Regions from separate parts of the Neobacillus sp. OS1-32 genome, predicted to be linked through region 2. Evidence: a T-box and tRNA genes for the amino acid it is inferred to sense, from the RefSeq annotation. Region 2 holds a T-box; the other regions hold tRNA genes.

The links. The T-box of region 2 lies ahead of argS (arginine--tRNA ligase). A T-box ahead of a tRNA ligase gene usually reads a tRNA of that ligase, here a tRNA-Arg.
Region 1: it encodes a tRNA-Arg, which carries the amino acid that the T-box ahead of argS (arginine--tRNA ligase) is inferred to sense. The anticodon was not compared.
Region 3: it encodes a tRNA-Arg, which carries the amino acid that the T-box ahead of argS (arginine--tRNA ligase) is inferred to sense. The anticodon was not compared.

What each region holds. Positions count from the first base shown of each region.
Region 1 is NZ_CP133263.1:1,528,637-1,531,918, reverse strand. It holds gene RCG24_RS07790 (IS1182 family transposase) at 1-1,212, shown strand, start outside; gene RCG24_RS07785 (hypothetical protein) at 1,319-1,741, opposite strand; tRNA gene RCG24_RS07780 (tRNA-Arg) at 1,978-2,051, opposite strand; gene RCG24_RS07775 (YwaF family protein) at 2,276-3,025, opposite strand; gene mutS (DNA mismatch repair protein MutS) at 3,215-3,282, shown strand, end outside.
Region 2 is NZ_CP133263.1:3,031,318-3,034,599, reverse strand. It holds gene RCG24_RS15035 (TetR/AcrR family transcriptional regulator) at 246-860, shown strand; gene RCG24_RS15030 (alpha/beta-type small acid-soluble spore protein) at 1,083-1,337, opposite strand; T-box leader at 1,445-1,655, shown strand; gene argS (arginine--tRNA ligase) at 1,707-3,282, shown strand, end outside.
Region 3 is NZ_CP133263.1:4,043,311-4,046,592, reverse strand. It holds gene RCG24_RS19795 (glutaredoxin family protein) at 6-257, opposite strand; gene rpoN (RNA polymerase factor sigma-54) at 372-1,694, opposite strand; tRNA gene RCG24_RS19785 (tRNA-Arg) at 1,871-1,942, opposite strand; gene clpP (ATP-dependent Clp endopeptidase proteolytic subunit ClpP) at 2,148-2,750, shown strand; gene RCG24_RS19775 (HPr family phosphocarrier protein) at 2,941-3,198, opposite strand; gene whiA (DNA-binding protein WhiA) at 3,251-3,282, opposite strand, start outside.

The DNA of each region.
Region 1 (3,282 bases), 1.5 Mb from region 2:
CACATACATGAATTAACACAAATAGAAGCTGGAATGGAAGAAAAGAAATCTGAACAAAATACAGAAATCAACGAACAGGACCTTGAGGCAGTCGCGAAAGAAATAGAAGAAAAAGTAGAAGCACTTACAGAAGAAATTGAAAAGGAAACAGATACAAAGATACGTAAGGAGAAGCGCCAAGAACGCAGTAAATGGAAGAAACCTCTCAAGCTGATTCGAGAAAACTTCTTACCTCGACTGGCTAAATACAAGGAACAGAACGAAATTTTTGGTGACCGTAACAGTTATTCCAAAACGGACAAAGATGCGACCTTTATGCGCATGAAGGAAGATCATATGAAAAACGGCCAGCTTAAACCGGGGTATAACGTGCAAGTGGCCACGGAAAACCAGTTTATCTTGTTTTATACCATTCATCAACGGCCTACAGACACGCGCTGTTTTATCCCACATTTGGAGAAACTGGCATCTACTTCTTTACCAATGCCCAAAACAGTCATAGCTGATGCAGGTTATGGAAGTGAGGAAAATTATGTCTATGCGATTGGAGACGAGAAAGAACCACGATTTGATTTTCTCATTCCTTATGGTTCCTATGTGCAAGAAAAGACGCGTAAATACAAAAATGACATCAAAAACGCGAAGAACTGGACTTATCTTGAGCAAGATGATTGCTTTATTTGCCCAAATGGAAGGAAAGTGACGTTTAAAAAATACCAAAACAAAAAGAATCAATCCGGTTATGAGCAAAGCTTCAAAATATACGAATGTGAAGACTGTACAGGTTGCCCGTTGAAAGCAAAATGCACAAAGGCAAAGGGAAATCGGCAGGTTCACTGGAATACCGTCTTCGAAGAAATGAAAGCGAAGGCAAAAACAGCCCTTGAATGTGAAGAAAAAGCCGCTATCTACGCTCGACGCAAAATCGAGGTAGAAAGTGTGTTCGGTCACATCAAGGGCAATCGGTCGTTCCGCAGATTTTCATTGCGGGGGCTCGACAAGGTGCATATCGAGTTTGGGATTGTGGCATTAGCCCACAATATACTGAAAGTAGCAGGCATCCGCCAGCTACTTTCAGATAAAAGTCGAAAAAATACAAAAGCAAGTGGAGAAAAACGTGTCGTTTTTCTCCACTTGCTTTATTTTAGGGACTTATCGGACAGCCCCATGAGCCATTTTTCAATTCTTCTTATAATAAATTTCTTTACGTAATTTTTCTCTCCTGTTTGTTGTTTGTATAAAATAAAAACACGCATCAACGCGTGCAAGTTACTTTCTACGGGCATGCCATAATATTTTCGAACGGTCCAATTCTTTTTTATTTTACTCTTTTTAATTCACGAAGTTCTGTTTCTTGTTCAAGTGAACGCAAGGCCAATGATTCGAGAATCTTATCTTGTCGTTCTTGACCTTCTTTTAAGGAGGTTAGTTCGCCGTGCACTTTATGAACATCCATTGAAAGAGATTCTAACTTTGCGTTTGTTTCCTCTTGTCGGTGGATTACAGCTTTTATCAATTCTGTGTTTTCATCGAGTTGAGATTTAACAGTATCAAGTTCACCCTTAACGGCAACGAGATCATTTTTAACAGTACCAAGTTCATCCTTAACAGCAACGAGATCATTTTTAACAGTACCAAGTTCATCCTTAACAGCAACGAGATCATTTTTAACAGTACCAAGATCATCCTTTACCCCAGTGATTTCCTTCAAAAGCCGTTCGAACATTTGTTCTACAGTCATTTCTTATTCCTCCTCATATTTAAATTTATTTATTTAAATGATATCTTTCATGTTTCCTCGTTTGGATTCTTGATACTCTCCCATAGAGTCCCACTCTTATGATAACACAAGTACCTTTTAAAATGTGGACAGAAAAAACAAGGTGTGTGCTAAGGGAAGAATACTTGGAGTGAAGGATAATAGTGAAATTTAATACAAAAAATAGAAAAACCCTCGCAATGCAAGGGTTTCAGTGACGTCCCAGAGAGGATTCGAACCTCCGACCTACAGTTTAGGAAACTGTTGCTCTATCCAACTGAGCTACTAGGACATGATAATAATTTATTAACTTTTTGTTTCACTAATACCTTGTTCTTTGTCGTCCTGATCTCAGAAAGACTACTCAAGGAGCGGCTCGATCAGTACGCTGTAGCAAAGTCAGGGCAGCAATTTCGATCGTGCTCTATCCAACTGAGCTACTAGGACAAATATGAACTTATTAATGGAACGTTATCTATTATAAAGAGTTAGCCCGGAAACGTCAAATAAAAATTTTTAACGGGGAAGACCCTTTGGACGAATCGGTTTATTTCCTGCTTTTTTTCGAAATAGCAGCCAAATGAGTAAACTTAAGGCAATAAGCAGTCCTTCCATCGAAAAAATATAGTTAGGATAAGGTCCTAAATAGTCCAGCAAGCTGGCACTCTCTGGCTTATGGCGTAAAAACATATAATTGCCGTTCACCAGTTTATTAACGGCCATGATTATCGGCAGTAACACATTCAAAAACAACAGCAGTTTTACCACAGACCAGATGGTCGGCCGATAGCCTTTCACCCAGGTAAAATACAACGGCACCCAAATCATCATAAAATGAGTAAAAAAGAAATGCAAAAAGCGAAAATGTGGGAAATCATAATACAAGAGTGGTGTAACTAATGCTTGAGTTGCCCCCAATAGCCCAGTGAATAACAGAATTTCATAAACCCATTTTTTCTTGGTTAATAACAAAATAATCGTTAAAAGTAAACTAATGCTGCATAATTCTAATGGAAGCGAGTCACTGACATGCCAGATTCTATTTCGGATCAACCAGACATAGTAGGTAACTTCAAAAAGAGTGAGCAATATCGCTAATCCAATTTCGCTAGAACGCCAATCCTTCGCTCTTAGTTTTGTCCGAAATAAAAAAATCCAAGCCGAAATGATCAAGAGAAATGCTAACATAATAAAATGATTAGCAGAAAACATTATAAATGGATTTTCCTTATAGCTGCCGCCAAACCACTCCATATTGCCCACCATCCCTAATAAAATCATAGCATGTAATGGAAAGAAATTGAATCTGAATATTACGACATTAATTTCTGCATTTATATGTCTCATCGGCCTATTCACTTAAAGAAGATTTTTCATTCTCATAATGTAAGCTCAGTTTATGTTATAATAGATTGTCGAAGATACTCGAAGAATTTAAAGCAGTGGAGGGTCATGATGACAGCTTACACGCCAATGATACAGCAATATTTATCAGTTAAGGCAGATTATCCGGATGCCTTTTT
Region 2 (3,282 bases):
GGCAGCTATTGTCCGGTTTTTTAAACTTATTAGAAGGTTAGGGTTTTCTTAGCGTATAAAAGTGCACAAAAGAAAGTTTCTCCAGCATGGGCACCAAAAAACTATGCTTTTTGGTGAACTGAAACTATGCCTTTGTCTTTGCTCTTTGTGGTTTCCAGTTGGCGAGGATTCTTGAACATTTTCCAAAAAGTTTACAAAAAAAATTGAAAGCAAGTTTGTGCTGTGCTATAGTTGAATTAAGAAAAATGACCAAAAAACTAAATTGGTCAAAGAGGAGGGAAGTCATTTGGCTCCTGACCGCAGAAAGAATGATTGTAGAAGCAGCAACAAAGTCCTTTTCATTATTTGGTTATAAAGCAACGACAATGGACCAAGTGGCGAGGCTTGCCAATGTCGGAAAAGGAACGATTTATACTTTTTTTAAAAATAAAGAAGAGTTGTTTGAGGAGATTATCTCCACTTTAGTAAAAGAAATGATAGCAGAGGCAGAAGCGGTCATTCAACCTGGTCTGCCTATAACGGAAAATGTTCATCGGGGGTTATTTCGGATCCTGGAGTTTCGATCCAAGCATCAGTTAATGATTAAACTGGTTCAAGAAGAAGCAGAGATGGGAACATTGGCTGTTTCCGAGATGCTTCGGCATGTCGAAGATGAGATTATTGCTTACTTAAAGAATAAACTGGATACCGCAATTTCCAAGGGGTCGATCCCTTCTATGGATACAGAACTAACAAGCTTTTTGTTGTTGAAAATGTATATTGCCTTAATTTTTGATTGGGAGAAAAACCATGAACCGCTTAGTTCGGATCAAATTGCCCAAATAATGAAGGTGTTCCTGCTTAGAAAGCTCCCGAATTAATGGCTATGGGACCTTTCCAAGTATGGAAAGGTAAGAAATGTCCCATAGGAGAGGTCTATGGGACATAACCGCAATTATTAACCTTAGATTTGTCCCACAGCATACGAATATGGGACATGATAAATATATTATCTAATCACTTTGCCCCATAGGCACCGCTTAAGCCAATATTTTTACATGATGAATCTAAAACGTTACGGTTGACACATTCAGCAACCGGTACTATTGCTTGTTGCGCAGATTTTGCTGGGCCATTTTGACAAGTTCGCGAACCATGCTGCCGCCCAGCCGGCCGCCGACTTTTCCGGCCTGTTGGGAAGTTAATTGCCCATTGTAGCCCTTTTTCAGCGGTACTCCTACCTCTTCCGCCGCTTCAAACTTTGCTTCCTCAGGGCTCTGTGACTGGACAACCTTCGCTTTTAACTTGTCTAATTCTGCACGGGCCCCGGGAACAAGAATTTTATTTCTTCTGGCCATCTAAATCCCTCCTTCTCCTTAGGATAACCAGCTTCAAAAAAAAATCATCAGCAATGACTGGATAAATTAGATTTCTTTCAGTATAATATCTTGTAAAACAAGTCATACTAAAATCAATGAAAAAGAGAGTAGTTATCTGGGATGTTTAAGCGAATCAGGGATAGTGCAAGCCTGGTACGGACGAGATAATGAAACGCACTTTTGAGATGCCGCCTGAACTAAGTAGGGTAGGCCGGAGAACTCTCCGTTACAAAAAGAAGCTGGTTCATTAGAACAATTAGAGTGGTACCGCGGGAAAAATAAACTCTCGTCTCTTTTCATGGAGACGGGAGTTTTTTTACTTTATACAAATATAGGAGGTCAAAAACCATGAATTTTAAAAAAGAATTTGCAGAAGTGCTGGCTGAACTGCTTAACAGTGAAAAAACAGCCGCTGAACTTGAACTGCTGATTGAAAAACCAAAAAATGCAGCGCACGGCGATTTAGCCTTTCCTTGTTTTACACTGGCAAAAATTAAACGGAAGGCGCCCAATCTAATAGCCCAAGAACTAAGTGAACAAATCAAGGCGCCAATTTTTGAAAAAGTAGAGGTAGTGGGCGGTTATATCAACGTCTTCCTAAATAAAAAGCTTGTTTCAGAAAAAATTATCAGCCAAATTATCACCCAAAAAGGGGAGTTTGGTACACATGATTTTGGGCAAAACGGCAATGTTACCATTGATATGTCCTCACCAAATATTGCCAAGCCGTTTTCAATGGGACATCTGCGTTCCACCGTTATTGGGAATGCCATCGCCCTGATCGTTGAAAAATGCGGCTATCAACCAATTAAAATCAACCACCTTGGCGACTGGGGCACCCAGTTTGGTAAGCTGATTACCGCCTATAAACTTTGGGGCGATGCCGACAAGGTGAGAGCCAATCCGATTTCCGAATTATTGGCTCTTTATGTAAAGTTTCACGAAGTCGCAGAAACGAATCCGGCGCTGGAGGATGACGGCCGCGCTTGGTTTAAAAAACTTGAAGATGGCGACGCGGAAGCGGTGGAGCTTTGGGAATGGTTCCGCGATGAATCGTTAAAGGAATTCTCACGGATTTATGATCTATTGAATGTAGAATTTGATTCTCTTGCCGGTGAATCTTTTTACAATGATAAAATGGACCGGATCGTCGACATGCTGGAGGAAAAAGGCCTCCTGGTGGAATCCAATCAAGCCCTGGTTGTTGAATTAACAGAAGAAGGACTGCCGCCATGCCTGATCAAAAAGTCAGACGGTGCAACACTGTACGCAACGCGTGATTTAGCTGCTGCCCTATATCGGAAAGAAACGTATGACTTTGTCAAATCGCTTTATGTCGTCGGCCATGAGCAAAGCCTGCACTTTAAACAGCTAATTGCTGTATTAAAGAAAATGGGCTTCGAATGGGCTGGAAACATGGCACATATTCCATTCGGGATGATGCTGACCGGCGGTAAGAAAATGTCCACCCGGAAAGGCAAGGTTGTCTTATTAGAAGAAGTGTTAAATGAATCAATCGAAATGGCCCGTCACAATATTGAAGAGAAAAACCCAACGCTTGCCAACAAGGATGAAGTAGCCAAACAAGTTGGTGTCGGTGCTGTCATTTTCCACGATTTGAAAAATAATCGGATGAACGATATTGAATTTTCTTTAGAGGAATTGATTCGCTTTGAGGGAGAAACAGGTCCGTATGTACAATATACGTTTGCCAGAGCATGTTCGATTTTACGAAAAGCCAATTGGCAGGCTGATGCTGCAGTACCGGACTATCATACTTCATGGGAGAAAGAATGGAAGGTTGTCAGCCATTTACTTGAGTTTCCAAATGTTATCAAACGCGCTTGTGACAATCTAGATCCTTCGCAGATTGCCAAATATGTGATCGATCTTGCCCAAGTGTTTAATAAATACTATGCTGAAG
Region 3 (3,282 bases), 1.0 Mb from region 2:
TTCAATCATTTTGCTCCATTTTGCAAGCGGTTACTTATGTCAATTTTATTAACAATTCCATAAGCAACCTCTTCACCGTCGATATGGACGACCGGAATCATCAAACCATAGCGCTCGGTGAGTTCGTCACTTGTCTCAATATCCACTTCCTCCAACGTAAAATGATATTCTTCCCTCAACTCGAGCAAAACAACCTTCGCTTTATCACATAACGGACAACGTTTCCTCGAATATATCGTTACGACTCGTCTTGGCATATTATTAGAATTCCTTTCTAAACTTGCGTTTGCGTGGTAATACTTGGTATTTTGTCCACTCCAGACGGACAAATGTCCACGGATGGTGTCAGGCACCAAATTAAAGACACCAAATTAGTTAAATCTTTTTCTCTTGGATGAGGATGGGATGCCTAGTTGGTCACGGTATTTGGCGATGGTTCTGCGTGACACGATGATTCCTTCGGTTATTTTTAATTGTTCCACGATGTCTTGGTCGGACAGTGGTTTTGCTTTGTCTTCCTTTTCGACTAAGCGGGTGATGGCCTTTTTAACTTGGGCAGAAGAGGTTTGTTCATCGCCGCCAACCGTTTGGATCGTGCTGGTAAAAAATGATTTTAAGGTAAAAGTGCCGATCGGTGTTTGCACATATTTCTCGCGGACAGCCCGGCTGACCGTTGATTCATGAATATCCAGTTCGGCTGCCAGCTCCTTCATCGTCATAGGCACCAAGCTTTCAGGGCCATTTTCAAAGAAAGCGGTTTGCTTTTCAACGATTTTGGTGACAACCCTTGTCAATGTTTCACGGCGCTGTTCAATGCTTTTCTGAATCCATTGATAATCCTGAACCTTATCTTGTAAGAAGCGGTTAACCTGCTGATCCTGATTCTTAAATTGGTTATAGTACTGCTGATTAAAGCTGATTTTCGGGAGCATATCGTCGAACATTCGAACCGTTAAGCCTTCAGGAGTTTGTTCGACAATCACGTCCGGAATGATATAAGCGGAAGTTTCACTCCCCAATACAGCACCCGGCTTTGGATCCAATAGTTGAATTTCATCAAAAACATCCTGGATATCCTTTAGCGTTACCTGCAGTTCCTTGGCAATTTGCTTCCATTTCTTTTCCGCAAAGGGGACAAAATAATCGGAAATGATTTTCTTGGCCAGTTCATTATCGGGATATTCATATTCCACTTGGATAAGCAAGCATTCTTGCAGATTTCGTGCTCCAATTCCAATCGGTTCCAGCGACTGAATCATCATCAAGCAAGCTTCAACCAATTCTTGGTTTACTTGCAGCTTTACTGCAATTTCAGCCAAATCTCCGGTAAAGTAACCGTTTTCATCCAAGTTATAAATTAAATGGCGAATCACGCGTAATTGGTCATCTGATAACGCTTTTATATTAAGTTGCGATATTAATTGTTCTTCTAGTGAAAATGGTTTGGCAGCAATTTGTTCAATCCAGTCCTTTTCCACTTTTTGATGCTTCCGACGATTTCGGTCTATTAGGGGATTCATCGGCTGCACATTCACTTGGTCAATTTGGATTAAAGGATTTTCAAGTGCCTTATTCTCCAAAAACTCCGTCAGCTCTTGCGTAGAATATTGCAACAAAGCAATTGCCTGTGACAACTCTTGAGTCATTGTGAGCTTCAGTGTTTGCTGCTGCCATAAACCTGCTTTTAAATTCATAACACTCCCCTCCTTAAGGTTATTTTACATGAAACAAGAGCTTTGGTGTATGGAAAATTGTTCAATCTTCAATTTTTGTTTTCAATTGTCAGAAAATACAAATAACAAAAAATCGCTTATTAAAAGAAAAAACCTCCTATCACACAGATAAGAAGGTTTCCTTGAGTGTACCCTAGCGCCCTCGGAGGGAATCGAACCCCCAGTACAAGAACCGGAATCTTGCGTGTTATCCGTTACACCACGAGGGCTTAATATTAGCGACTTACATATTATAAGTCACTTTGCTTCACTTTGCAAGTGCAAATTTTGTTTTAAATTGCAGCCTAATTGGTTAAGCTGATTGAAGGAAAGATGGCGAAAAAAATGAAGGGTATATTGTTTGACCTTTATTGACCATTAGTGTATGATAACAATACATAGTTTTAAGCCTTTTAATTAAAGGAGGAAAGAAAAATGAATCTAATTCCTACAGTCATTGAACAAACAAATCGCGGTGAAAGAGCGTATGATATTTATTCCCGTCTGTTAAAAGACCGGATCATCATGCTTGGAAGTGCCATCGATGATAACGTCGCCAATAGTATTGTCGCACAACTGCTATTCCTGGAAGCGGAAAACCCAGAAAAAGATATTACCCTTTATATTAACAGCCCAGGCGGCAGTATCACTGCCGGTATGGCCATTTATGATACGATGCAGTATATTAAGCCGGACGTATCGACGGTCTGCATTGGGATGGCGGCCTCCATGGGAGCATTTTTGCTGGCAGCTGGTGAAAAAGGAAAACGGTTTGCCTTACCAAATGCCGAAGTCATGATTCACCAACCTTTAGGCGGTGCCCAAGGGCAGGCAACGGAAATCGAAATTGCTGCTAAACGCATCCTTTTCTTGCGCGAAAAATTAAACGGTATTTTAGCCGAACGCACCGGTCAGCCGATTGAAGTGATTCAGCGCGATACTGACCGCGATAACTTCATGACAGCTGAGAGAGCAAAGGAATACGGTTTGATTGACAACATCATTTCCCGCAATATCTTGGACAAAAAAGATAAATAAAAACAAAAAGCGCAAGCGCCTTGGTTAGCCCCTCGAAAAAGCCATCGCTTTTCCTTCGTGCGATGCCAATGCTGACGAAGCTTTCCTTGTGGTGCTAGACAATTTTCAAAGAACAACCAGCGTTAACCTGTTGGTTGTTCTTTTTTACAATAAAAAGGGCTAACCCATTGGCCAGCCCGCTTGTTTATGTTTAGTGATCCTTTTCGATAAAATCAGTTAACGTTTGAATCGCAGTCTCTTCGTCTTCCCCGTCAGCAATGATCGTAATTTCGACACCGGAACCGACTGCCAGGCTCATTAGCCCCATAATACTTTTGGCATTCACCCTTTTGCCATCCTTTTCTAAAAAAATATCAGCCGAGAAATGATTGGCTTCCTGCACAAACAGAGCTGCCGGCCGCGCTTGTAGCCCCGTTTTCAGTTTTACTTCCACTTGTTTCTCTAACATAATCCAAATTCCTCCTCAAATTCTCTCTATTCTTGTTTATTTTTTCACAAACTTAAATCTGTTTATCCTTCGTGGGCAGATCCC